2 regions of the Lysinibacillus sp. NPDC097231 genome follow, and region 2 is predicted to be linked to the other one. Evidence: riboswitches for the same ligand, from Rfam matches in the RefSeq annotation. Region 2 holds a riboswitch; the other holds the start of a gene.

Region 1 (5,972 bases), on a different contig from region 2:
AAAACGATACGTTAATTCTACTAGCTCCACGAATAAAACGGGAAGCCGCCATTGTCGCAGAACATGACAAATAGATTGTACGGATGTCGTGAGAATTAAAAAATATAAACAGCTAATGCTACCAAGAACGATGAAGAAAAGCTGCTTTGCTGTTTCTATGCTCGCGCTACCGACAAAAATGGTCAGACCTTTAAAAGAAAATGACCAAATGTAAGTAGGGAGCGTGCTTGTCGAGGGCGCTATAGAAATTAAAATGGACACTAAGCTAGACAGTAAAAAAAATCCCGGTAGCAATAGTAATTTTACGTAATATTTAATAGGGATTTTTGCGCCTACAATGATAAAAGCACTCATTACAATAAATGTAATGAGTGAAATCCGTTCATCTCTCATGATAAGCGACAATAATAGTAATCCTAGGGAAAATGTCATTTTTTCTAGCGGATGAATCGATACTAGCTTATTCAAATATGCATACTTGTCAATGAGTAACATCGGCTTAACCCTCTTTATGTTTGCCGCGCATCAAGCCGATAAAATAGCCGATAAAACCAGCGCCTATAGCAGCTTGTAGTGCGAATAATAAGCTTTCAATTTCACCACTTGGTGGCTCCCATAAGCTTTCAAACCATGGCTCGTAGTCAGCATTTATTTCACCAATTGCTGCTTCCGCTTCACCGTCAGCCCCTTCAAATTCTGCTCCCTTTTGTACGAAAAGTGGGATGATTGCCAATAACACAACAATTGCTAATAACAGTAGATTTTTTTTCATTCTAGTGTGCCTCCTTTGTTGAGAAAACACGTAAGGCTTTTAATTCGCTCACATTGTATTTTTTCAAGAAATTTATCACGACTACTGTTAAAATCCCTTCACTAACAGCAAGCGGAATTTGAGTTATCGCAAATATACCAGCGAACTTTGTAAATGAAGCCATAAAGCCTCCTACCTCAGAAGGGAAGGCAAGAGCTAGTTGTACCGAAGTGATAACATATGTACCTAGATCACCAAGCATTGCAGCTAAAAACACAGCTACAGAAAACGATAAACCCATTTTTTGCGAGCCTTTAAATACATAATAAGCAATTATCGGGCCAGCAATTGCCATGGAAAAGGCGTTTGCACCTAAAGTTGTAAGCCCCCCATGTGCTAAAAGTAAAGCTTGGAATAATAATACGATTGTTCCAATTACACTCATAGCCAATGGTCCAAAAAGAACAGTACCAAGCCCAACACCAGTTGGGTGCGAGCAACTTCCCGTTACAGACGGGATCTTTAATGCTGAAAGCACAAATGCAAAGGCACCTGATAGACCTAGTATCATTTTTGTTTCAGGATTTTCATCAATTGTTTTGCGAATTGAACGTAATCCTAAAATAATAAATGGAATCGAAATGACCCACCAAAAAATGGCCCATTCCATTGGTAAAAAGCCCTCCATGATATGCATGGCGAATGCACGATTTGGCACGAATAAAAATGCCAGTAAGAAATAACTAAGTTTCCAACCAGAGAATTTCAATATTGCTCCTCCTCACATTTAATTTTTTCGATTGTAGCGTGCGTTAATCAATTTCGCCTTAGCGTAATTGTTGCTGGCGCTTCGCTTTCGCACAGAAAACATTTGTTGCTGGCGCTTCGCTTTCGCTACAGAAAACATTTGTTGAATAAAGATAAAAAAAAAGCACTTCTCCGAAATTGGAAAAGTGCATAGCTAAAAAAGCAAATAAAATTCTAATCTGCTTAGCCGCACACCCATCCTCGTAGGCTGAAACGATCACATATTTTTCGGCAGGTCTCCTGGCTTTAGTTCATCGTTTTATAGGTCTTCCCATCTCTTTGACAGTGACATCATCTATAAAACTCCCTAGTACAGTGGCGGGACCGCGCCGGACTTAAACCGGCTTCCCTTTTAAGCGAAATGGTTATCATTCCGCACCGAAAAAAGATGAAATTGTGAGATTTCACGACAAAGTGTAACACGCTTTTCCATAAATATGCTATCTTTTTTATGAAAAAAATTTTTAAATTAAATGTCAATGTAGAAAATTTTAAAAATGTTCCCTCTTTGGATATTTGATGGGTATTTTAATAAAAATGTCACAAATAAAAAAAGAAATATTGAAATTTTAAAATAATAAGACTATGATAGAAACAGTTTTCTATTCATTTACCAGAAATATAATTTAATATAAAAACATCAATAAGTGCTCGATTACTTCGAGATAATAGGGAAATCGGTGAGAATCCGATACAGCCCCCGCTACTGTAATAGCTGATGAAATCGCAAAAGCCACTAGTTTGAAACTTGGGAAGGCGCGAAAGTAAAAGGAAGCTTAAGTCAGGAAACCTGCTTATATGATGATGCATGTAAACTTTTCGGAGGGAGAAGTTGAAGCGAGAGCGAGTACCTGTATATATTCGTTTTTATTTAGCTTCTACAAAACCTTTACTCTTCGTCTAGAGTAAAGGTTTTTTTCTTTTTCCTAAAAGTATTTGAGGGGAGAACAACGATGACAACTTGGAATTTAGAGGGTATGAAAACGCATCTTTTTATTTGCAACGGCAGTAGCTGTATGAATAAAGATGCAGAGGACATTACCCAAGCTATCCGTGACGAAATACAGATACAAGCGCTTGATAAAGAAATACATACGACAAGAACACGTTGTAATGGCAGATGCAAGGATGCTTGTGTTGTCATTGCCTATCCACAAGGGAATTGGTACCGTGTGCCGACAACGGAGCATGGAAGAGCCCTGGTGCAAGATTTACAGCATGAACTATTACATCAGGAGCATGTCTTTACACTTCGTGAAGGTACGTTACAGCGGACAGCTCAAACGACAGCTATTAAAGGCATCGAAAAGGTGAAAGAGGGGTAACAACATGGCGCAAAAAGGGAAGATTTTCGTAGTTGGCTTTGGACCTGGAGATTTTAATCATATTACGCATCGTGCTGTAGAGGCATTACAGCAAAGTGATATGATCATTGGCTATAAAACCTATGTGGAGCTTATTCAGGATTTAGTAAGTGCCAAGGCGATCGTTAGTACAGGTATGACAGAAGAAGTTTCACGTGCACAGGAAGCGGTGCGCCAAGCGGAGGCAGGGAGTATCGTATCGGTTATTTCCAGTGGTGATTCAGGTGTTTATGGAATGGCTGGATTAGTGTATGAGGTATTAATCGAGCTAGGTTGGACAGAAGCAACTGGTGTTGAGGTAGAGATTGTTCCAGGTATTTCTGCTATTAATTCGTGTGCTAGTTTACTAGGTGCTCCGATTATGCATGATGCCTGTACCATTAGTTTGAGTGACCATTTAACACCTTGGAATTTAATTGCGAAACGAGTAGAAGCTGCTGCAATGGCGGATTTTGTTATTGCACTTTATAACCCAAAGAGTGGTCGTCGTACGAGACAAATTGTAGAGGCACAGCGAATTTTATTAGAATATCGTTCGCCAGATACACCGGTGGGACTTGTCAAAAGCGCGTATCGTGACCGCCAGGAAATTACGATGACCACTTTAGCAGAAATGCTTAAACATGATATCGGCATGTTGACAACGGTTATTATCGGGAATTCATCTACGTTCTTCTATGACAATAAAATGATTACACCGCGTGGATATCAGCGCAAATATACACTTGGTGAAGAAAAACAACCGCTACGACCACATCAACGTCTGAGAGAAGAAAATGAACCATGGGCAATGAATCAAGAAACAGGACAAGCGCGTAATGATTTTGCGACAGACCCAAATGCAAATCGTATACAGCCCAGTTTAGCTATAACACCTGATCCAAATCCTAAAAAAACATCACTTGAAATGGCGACAAAAGCTCTAGCGATGGTGAAGGGAACGGATGCCGTAAAGATAACACCTAAGCTTGTTCAACAACAAATTGAATCCATTTTTGAATTAGCTGTTAGTCCAGGGGTAGCCAATAAGTTTTTTACGCCTCAACAAATGATGACGTTAGCTGAGGTAGTTGGAGAAGAAGGAACGATGGAGTATACACCAGACCATCAAATTCATTTGAAAATTCCAACGACTGAACCAGAAGAGATTACAGCAAAGCTCCATGAAGTGGGCTTTTTACTAGCACCAATTGGTGATGTGCTGTCACTAAAGGCTTGTGATTTCTGTTATGGGGAAAAGACCGATTCGATTCCATATGCCGAAGAAATTCAAGAAAAGCTTGGAGGTTTGTCATTACCGAAAACATTAAATATTGGCTTTAATGGCTGCGGAATGGCATGTTATCGCGCAGTATTTGATGATATTGGCATTGTTTATCGTAAAAGTAAATTTGATGTTTTTATTGGTGCTAAGCCAGTTGGTCGTACAGCACATGCGGCGCAGCCTGTTGTGGAGGGCTTAGAACCTGAACAGCTGATCCCGCTTATCACAAATATTATTGAAGAGTATAAAGCAAATGCACATCCAAATGAACGTTTGTTTAAATACTTTAAGCGTGTAAAAAAGATACTACATTTTACGTATCAGGATATGTCTTCAAAAATAAAAGTAGAGCCAGCTCCGTGCGGCGATTAGTGAGGAGTTATTGATAATGAAAGCAATTTTATTTGTCGGCCATGGGAGCCGTTTAGCAGCAGGAAATGATGAGGTACGCACGTTTATCAAGCAAATGACACCTCGTATTGATGCTAGCTTTTTAGTAGAAACATGTTTCCTAGAGTTTGCTTCACCAAATATTGAAGAAGGTATTACAAATTGTGTGAAGAAGGGTGCAACAGAGGTGCATGTGATTCCGATTATTCTGCTTCATGCTGGACATTCAAAACTGCATATTCCTGCAGAAATCGAACATGCACGCGAGCACTATCCACATATTACATTCACATATGGGCAAACAATCGGTATCCATGAAGAAATATTTGCTATTTTAGAGGATCGTTTAGCTGAAATCGGTTTTAATGCTGAAGAAGAGCATAAGGATACAGCGATTTTATTAATTGCACGAGGGGGTAGTGACCCTTATGCGAATGGAGATTTTTATAAAATTACGCGTCTTTTATGGGAAAAGCTACCTGTTCAGTATGTGGAAAGTGCCTTTATGGGTGTAACAGATCCTCGTGTTGAAGAGGGAATGGAACGCTGTGTCAAACTTGGTGCAAAAAAAATCATTATGCTACCGTACTTTTTATTCACTGGTATCTTAATGGAACGTATGAATGTTATGAGCAAGCAATTTAACGAAAAATATCCAGAATGTGATATTCAAATTGCTAACTATTTTGGCTATCATGAACGCTTACAAAATGTGTTATTAGAGCGTATTGAGCAAGCAGTGAATGGTACATCGACAGGTATGCAGGATTTAGAAAATTATCGTGCCTATGCGGCGGTACATGGACATGCACATCATCATCACCATCATGACCACGATCATGGACATGACCATCATCACCATGATCATGCAGAGGAGACAGTGAAATGATTTTCATGTTGGCAGGGACGAGTGATGCCAGGAATTTAGCACTTGAATTACAGTCAGCGGGATTTGCTGTGACGGCAACGGTCGTTACTGAATCAGCAGCCTCAAGCCTTGCAGAAGTGGGACTTCCACATTTGATCGGTCGATTAACGGCGGAGGAAATGACAACAATTATTACGGAACAAGGGTACCGTTTAGTTGTAGATGCCTCCCATCCATTTGCCGAAGAAGCTTCAAAAAATGCTATGGCTGCGGCTGAGCAAGCAAATGTTCCGTATATTCGCTATGAACGTGCGCACGAGCACTATTCCCATACTCTTATTACGGTTGTGAAAGATTATGAGGAGGCTGCAAATTTAGCAGCGGAAAAACGTGGAGTCATTATGCTAACAACGGGCAGTAAAACGCTGGCGACATTTACAAAGGTGTTACATGGCTTAGAAAATACACGACTGATTGCACGTATGCTTCCTCGACTCGATAATATGGAAAAATGTGAGGCACTTGGTG
Region 2 (5,972 bases):
TCTTCTTTCTTATCCTTTTCAGCTTTATCATAAATGTTTTCATCTTTACCAAGCTTTACTGAGAAGGCAATTTTCTCACCACACGGAGACCAGGTCGGTGATGTCGCACCGTTTTTACAATTAGTAACTTGTTGTGCTTCCCCACCTGCTTTAGAAAGTACAAAAATTTGCGGCTTGCCATTTCTCGTTGACACAAACGCGATTTTACTGCCATCAGGAGACCAAACAGGTGAATTCGTTTTATCTTCACCAAACGTCCATTGCTGAGGTTTTTTCTCATGCATGTTTATGTAAAATAAATTAGATATATAATCTTTTTTCTTGTCATCAATATACGTCTCAACATAGATAACTTCGGTTCCGTCCGGTGATAGTTGTGGATCTGCCACTGATTTTAATTGATATAGATCTTCTGGTTGAATTCCTTGCTTTGATGTCAAATTTAATATCCCCTTTGTGTTGAAAATTTCATTACATAGTACAATATTTAGACACTCTAAGTATTATTCCTTCTCAGAAAATAAAAAATGATTAAAGATTATTAAAGTTTCCAATAATCCGCACATTTGGTTCTACGATAAAATTTATAAAAGGGTTCATTTGGGCGAGCATGCTCCTTGTAGAGACAAATGATTTCTTGCAGAAGGCTTTCAATACAGTCAACTGGCACTTTTTTGGCAAAAAGCGTCCCGGCTTGTGCATTCGCCCCCATTGGCACTGCCCCTAAATAGACATCAAAGCTATCCTTTTGATAGACAAGGCCAATATCATCATAAACCGCATTATAGCAGGCAGATGCACAGCCATTGACGTTGACACGTAATCTTGTCGGGACAGCGGTTCCTTCTAATGAATGATAGAGCTTTTCTGTCATCGGTGCTGCCTCCATCATATCGCCATCGCAAAAATCACAGGCTTTCATCGATACAATAGGGCCTGGCATAACCACATACAAGCCAGCGTCCTGTAGCTCCTCTATTGTTCTAGCTACATCAACAGTTGGAATCGACAATAACATACTGTAGGATGCAGAATATTTGATGGCACCAGTGTCCCCAACGACCTTAGCGATGGTTTGAAACTGCGGTGCTGTATAATGTTTATTAATAATACCTGGGTTTACAGCAAGACGTGTAAATTCTCCATTGTGATTTAGCTTTTCAAATGTTTTGTCTGGTATATTCGAACGAAATGCATTCATTGATAACTCTCCTTATGAAAAAGGAGCTAGCAAATTGCTAGCTCCTAATGATAGTTTAAAAGTTGTCAGGATAGAAGCCCTTTGCCAAAATTTGAATCGCTTCTGCAGCACGAACCCCCTCAGACGCCGCTGATAATGGTAGGATGACAAAGCATTCATTTTTCACTGCTGCTATTTCCTTTAATGCCGGATCATTTTTTAAGAAATTAATTTTTTCCTCTGCTGTTGTTTCTCCGTAATCAATGACAACCACCACTTGGGGATTACGATCCACAGCATCTTCCTTGGAAACAGTTGTCCAACCCGATTCCACATCACCAAAAACATTGTTACCGCCAGCAATGGTCACAAGTTCATTCATAAAGTTTTGTCCAGCAGTAAAGACATCTTTATCACCACCGTCAAACACTAAAACACGTAGGTTTTCTCCATTTTGAGGTAATTTTGCACGAACATCATCAACGTCTTTCGTCATTTGTGCAATTAATGCTTCTCCATGATCCTCGACACGGAAAATTTTCGCGATATTTCGGATATCTGTGAAAATATCTTCTAAAGTTGGTTTCGTCATATTAGAGGCTGTATGCAAATACGTGTGAATTCCTAATGCCTCAAGCTCTTCCGGAGTACCAACACCTTTCTCTCCAAAGGCGCTTTTCCAGCCTCCATATAAAAAGTCCGCTTCTGCATCGATGACCTGTTCCTTTGCGGGATATTGTTCAGCTAACACTGGCACTTTATCGTAAGCAGCTTGTAGCGGCTCATAGATTTTGTCGTCTAAATACGCCGTACCTACCATTGAATCCTCTAAGCCTAAAGCTAGCATAATTTCTGTGACATGCTGATTTAAGCTAATCGCTTTTTTGGGTGCCTCTTTATATACTTGAGTTGTACCATTATTGTCAATTGTTATTTCTGTCGTTTCCGCTTGTGAAGGCTCTATCTTCCCACTCTGTGTAGCCCCTTCCTTCGCATTACACGCGCCCAATATAGCGAGCAGGGCTATGGCAAAGACGAGCCACATGCTTTTCCATTTCTTCATATCCTTTTCTCCTTTGTTGTGCAATCTATAGAAAGAAATCAGCAGACTTCTTTGCTACTAAGTACGTTTTAAAAAAGGGCATAAAAAAATCCCCTTGTTTCCAAGAGGTAAGCATAGTGAAAGACGGTTTCTTCAACCTATTCACTATCTCCATCCTCGTGGTTTCTAGTAAAAAATACATATTGGCAGGTATCCTGGCTTAGGTTCATCATCTATACGCCTTCCCATAGCGTGGCTACAGTGGCATCATGTATAGACTCCCCATTTACAGTTGCGGGACAGCATCGGATTCGCACCGATTTCCCTTTTAAGCAAATGACAAAGGCCATTTGCACCAATAGGTTGTTATATTTTTGTTGGAAATGTTAATGCTAGACTAGCAGAAGAAAATTTTGTTCGCAATCTCACAAAAAAATCCATTTCATAATAATCATGAATATTTTAGCACTATTCCGACATCATCACTAACTATTTTACACGAAATATTTTTCAACTTAATTCTGTTACAATAATAACGAACGAAGAATAGAAACGAGGATTTTATTATGCATAAAACGATTGGAGTACTCGCTCATGTTGATGCAGGAAAAACAACATTTTCAGAGCAATTACTTTTTCATACAAACAGTATTCAGGCCCGTGGACGAGTGGATCATCAGGATACATTTCTGGATAATCATGAGTTGGAGCGTCAACGAGGTATTACAATTTTTGCCGAGCAAGGCCGCATGACGATTGGCAACGATACATACACATTAATCGATACACCTGGGCACGTCGATTTCTCTCCAGAGATGGAGCGTGCTATTCGGGTGATGGATTATGCCATCATTATTATTAGTGCCGTCGAGGGCGTACAAGGTCATACCGAAACGGTGTGGCAACTATTACGCCAATATCATGTGCCAACCTTCTTCTTTATCAATAAAACGGATCGTGAAGGTGCAAATGTTGAAGGTGTTATGGCACAGCTTCGAAAAGATTGCTCTGAGGATGTATTATTAGTAGATGAACTGCTCCGTTCTGACAACGTTCCCTATGACATGATGGAATGGCTCGCAGAACGAGATGAGCAGCTTCTCGATGCTTTTCTTAGCGAAACATTAGAAAGCTCTCGCTGTCTACCTCATCTCCAAGCGATGGTTAAACAGGAAAAGGCCTTTTTGTGCTTTGCTGGCTCCGCTTTAAAAGATGTAGGGATCAAGGAATTTCTAGCCCAGCTCCCATTACTTACGGAGACACATTTTAATACTGAAAAACCATTTCAAGGCGAAGTGTTTAAAATTCGCCATGATGGACATCAACGCTTAACTTTTATCAAAGCTTTACAAGGAACGTTACATGTTCGTGATGAATTTTCGTTTGGCGATGTAACCGAAAAAGTGACGGAGATTCGATTATATAACGGAAGTCGTTACGAAACTGTACAAGAGGTTACAGCTGGGGAGATATTCGCAGTAAAAGGGCTTAGTCTAGCAAACATTGGGGCTAGCATTGGTCATTCTAGCAACCCGCAGCCCTATGAATTAGTGCCAACCTTGCAGGCCAATGTACAATATGACGGCGATCAGCATATTAAGGAAGTCTTAAAAGTTTTTCGTGTCCTTGAAGCGGAAGAGCCTTCCTTACGTGTGGTTTGGCATGAGAAATTTCAAGAAATTCATGTACATATTATGGGTGTCATCCAACTCGAGGTTCTTGTCGAAGTGCTCAACAACCGTTTTTCACTAGACGTGTCATTCGGAGAGCCACAAATTTTATATATGGAAACGATCGCCACAACGGTCACAGGCTACGGCCATTTTGAGCCATTAAAGCACTATGCAGAAGTCCATTTATTAATGGAGCCAAATACACGTGGGACTGGTCATACATTTATCAATGCTTGCCATGCAGACGATTTATCGGTTGGGCATCAGCGGCTCATTGAAAAACATCTTTTCGAGCGCGACCATCACGGATTGTTAACAGGCTTTCCTGTAACAGATATCCGTTTCACCCTGTTAACAGGGCGTGCACATATTAAGCATACAGAAGGTGGCGATTTTCGAGAGGCCACTTTCCGTGCATTACGACAAGGACTTGAACAAGCAGAAAATGTGCTACTAGAGCCTTATTACCGCTTTAAGCTCAAAGCCCCTAGTGATTTTATCGGTCGCATGATGACCGATATCCAGCAAGCATCAGGTACATTTGGCACGCCAATCATCACAGAAAATGATGTAACTTTAACGGGCCGTGCCCCTGTCGCAACATTTATGAGCTACAGCACAACCTTTGCTGCCTACACCAATGGTAAAGGTGCACTCTCTCTACAATTTGATGGCTATGATGCGTGCCATAATACAGAAGAAATTATTACCCAAATTGGCTACGATAAAAATGCCGATCCTGAGTATTCGTCCTCTAGTATTTTTTGCGCAAAAGGCAAGGGCTACTCCGTTCCGTGGGATGAAGCGCAAGCAGCAATGCATTGCCTGAAATAAATCAAAAAAAACTGTACTTGATGAATTGAATCAAGTACAGTTTTTTGCTGGTGGGGCGGGTTTTTGCCTCTGCTCAGCGGGGATTCTGCTTGCGTGCAGGTATTTCCCTTCACTTCTCGGGGATTCTTTACTGACGCGCGGGTATTTCTCTTCACTTCGCGGGTATTCTTCCCTTCCGCGCGGGTATTTCTCTTCACTTCGCGGGTATTCTTTGCTGACGCGCGGGTATTTCACCTTCACTCCGCGGGGATTCATCCCTACATTCATCCCTACTCCGCGAGTATTGTAAATCTTTTATTACAAAGCTTTTACAGTTTGCTTTGTTTGTTTGAAAAAGTGATAGGAAGGTTCGACAACGGCATAGATATGAGAATTGTAAAAATCTATTAATACCTTGCCCGGTCGAGTTTTCAAAAGTTGCAAATTATTAATCAATTCCAGCAGTAGCTCATGCCCGTTACCACGCGGATGCCAGTTTAAATGGACAGCATTTAATTCTTTCACCGCTTGTAAAAATTGCTTATACTCTCGCTCTACCAAATTGATTAGCTTGTCGTCTTGAGTGATTCGTGATAAATCTGCCAAATAGGTTTCATAAAAGCGCATAACGATCGAGCATAGTAAATCATTGACGCGAGCGGCACTTAGTATGGGCTTGGGCTCTAACGAAAGCCGTTCTAAATTTGGTTTAGCACGAGTCGAATCGATACGTGTGATTAAATGATAGGCCTCCCCGTTTACCTCATAAACAATCGGATTTGTGGGCATATACATCATAAAGCTATTCGTTTTCGTTTTTAGTTGATTTGTAATATCTGCTTTGGCAAAAAGATGACCCTGAAAACCTTCATTCTGAATCCAAATAATGTCCTTGTTATATAAAATTTGTTCAAATAGTCGCTCGTTACTAATCAGTCCAGTTGCTAATAGCTGATCGATAAGTGATTCGACTACCATTCTCGTTTTTATTTGCTTGGCAACTTCTGTGCGTGGCTGCTTACAAATTTTCATATCCCCATTTTGTGTTTCCTGCGCTGACCATACATGAATATTCGTCATATGTGCATCCTCTTTTCGTACATATTTTAAAAACGGAAGTTATCAATAAAAAAAGGATTTCCTACAATTAGAGGAAATCCTTCATATTATCTTTATCATTCATCACAGATTGTCAAACAATGCCCAAATCTAAAAGTATTGGAACGTATCCAAGTAACTTCTTCTATTTTGGGCGTTTGACGTA

The links. A riboswitch is a leader RNA that binds a small molecule or an ion and turns the genes downstream of it on or off. The one in region 2 is predicted to bind cobalamin.
Region 1: linked by a shared signal. The riboswitch ahead of ACIQXF_RS18920 (energy-coupling factor ABC transporter permease) and the one ahead of ACIQXF_RS19200 (ABC transporter substrate-binding protein) in region 2 are both predicted to bind cobalamin.

What each region holds. Positions count from the first base shown of each region.
Region 1 covers NZ_JBIWDH010000038.1:1,474-7,445, forward strand. Annotated here, with positions in the region: gene cbiQ (cobalt ECF transporter T component CbiQ) at 1-468, opposite strand, end outside; gene ACIQXF_RS18915 (energy-coupling factor ABC transporter substrate-binding protein) at 500-772, opposite strand; gene ACIQXF_RS18920 (energy-coupling factor ABC transporter permease) at 774-1,520, opposite strand; cobalamin riboswitch at 1,772-1,956, opposite strand; cobalamin riboswitch at 2,187-2,371, shown strand; gene ACIQXF_RS18925 ((2Fe-2S) ferredoxin domain-containing protein) at 2,512-2,883, shown strand; gene cobJ (precorrin-3B C(17)-methyltransferase) at 2,888-4,558, shown strand; gene ACIQXF_RS18935 (sirohydrochlorin chelatase) at 4,575-5,465, shown strand; gene cobK (precorrin-6A reductase) at 5,462-5,972, shown strand, end outside.
Region 2 covers NZ_JBIWDH010000039.1:2,460-8,431, forward strand. Annotated here, with positions in the region: gene ACIQXF_RS19190 (S9 family peptidase) at 1-440, opposite strand, end outside; gene ACIQXF_RS19195 (precorrin-3B methylase) at 542-1,201, opposite strand; gene ACIQXF_RS19200 (ABC transporter substrate-binding protein) at 1,257-2,243, opposite strand; cobalamin riboswitch at 2,411-2,597, opposite strand; gene ACIQXF_RS19205 (GTP-binding protein) at 2,789-4,729, shown strand; gene ACIQXF_RS19210 (hypothetical protein) at 5,027-5,788, opposite strand.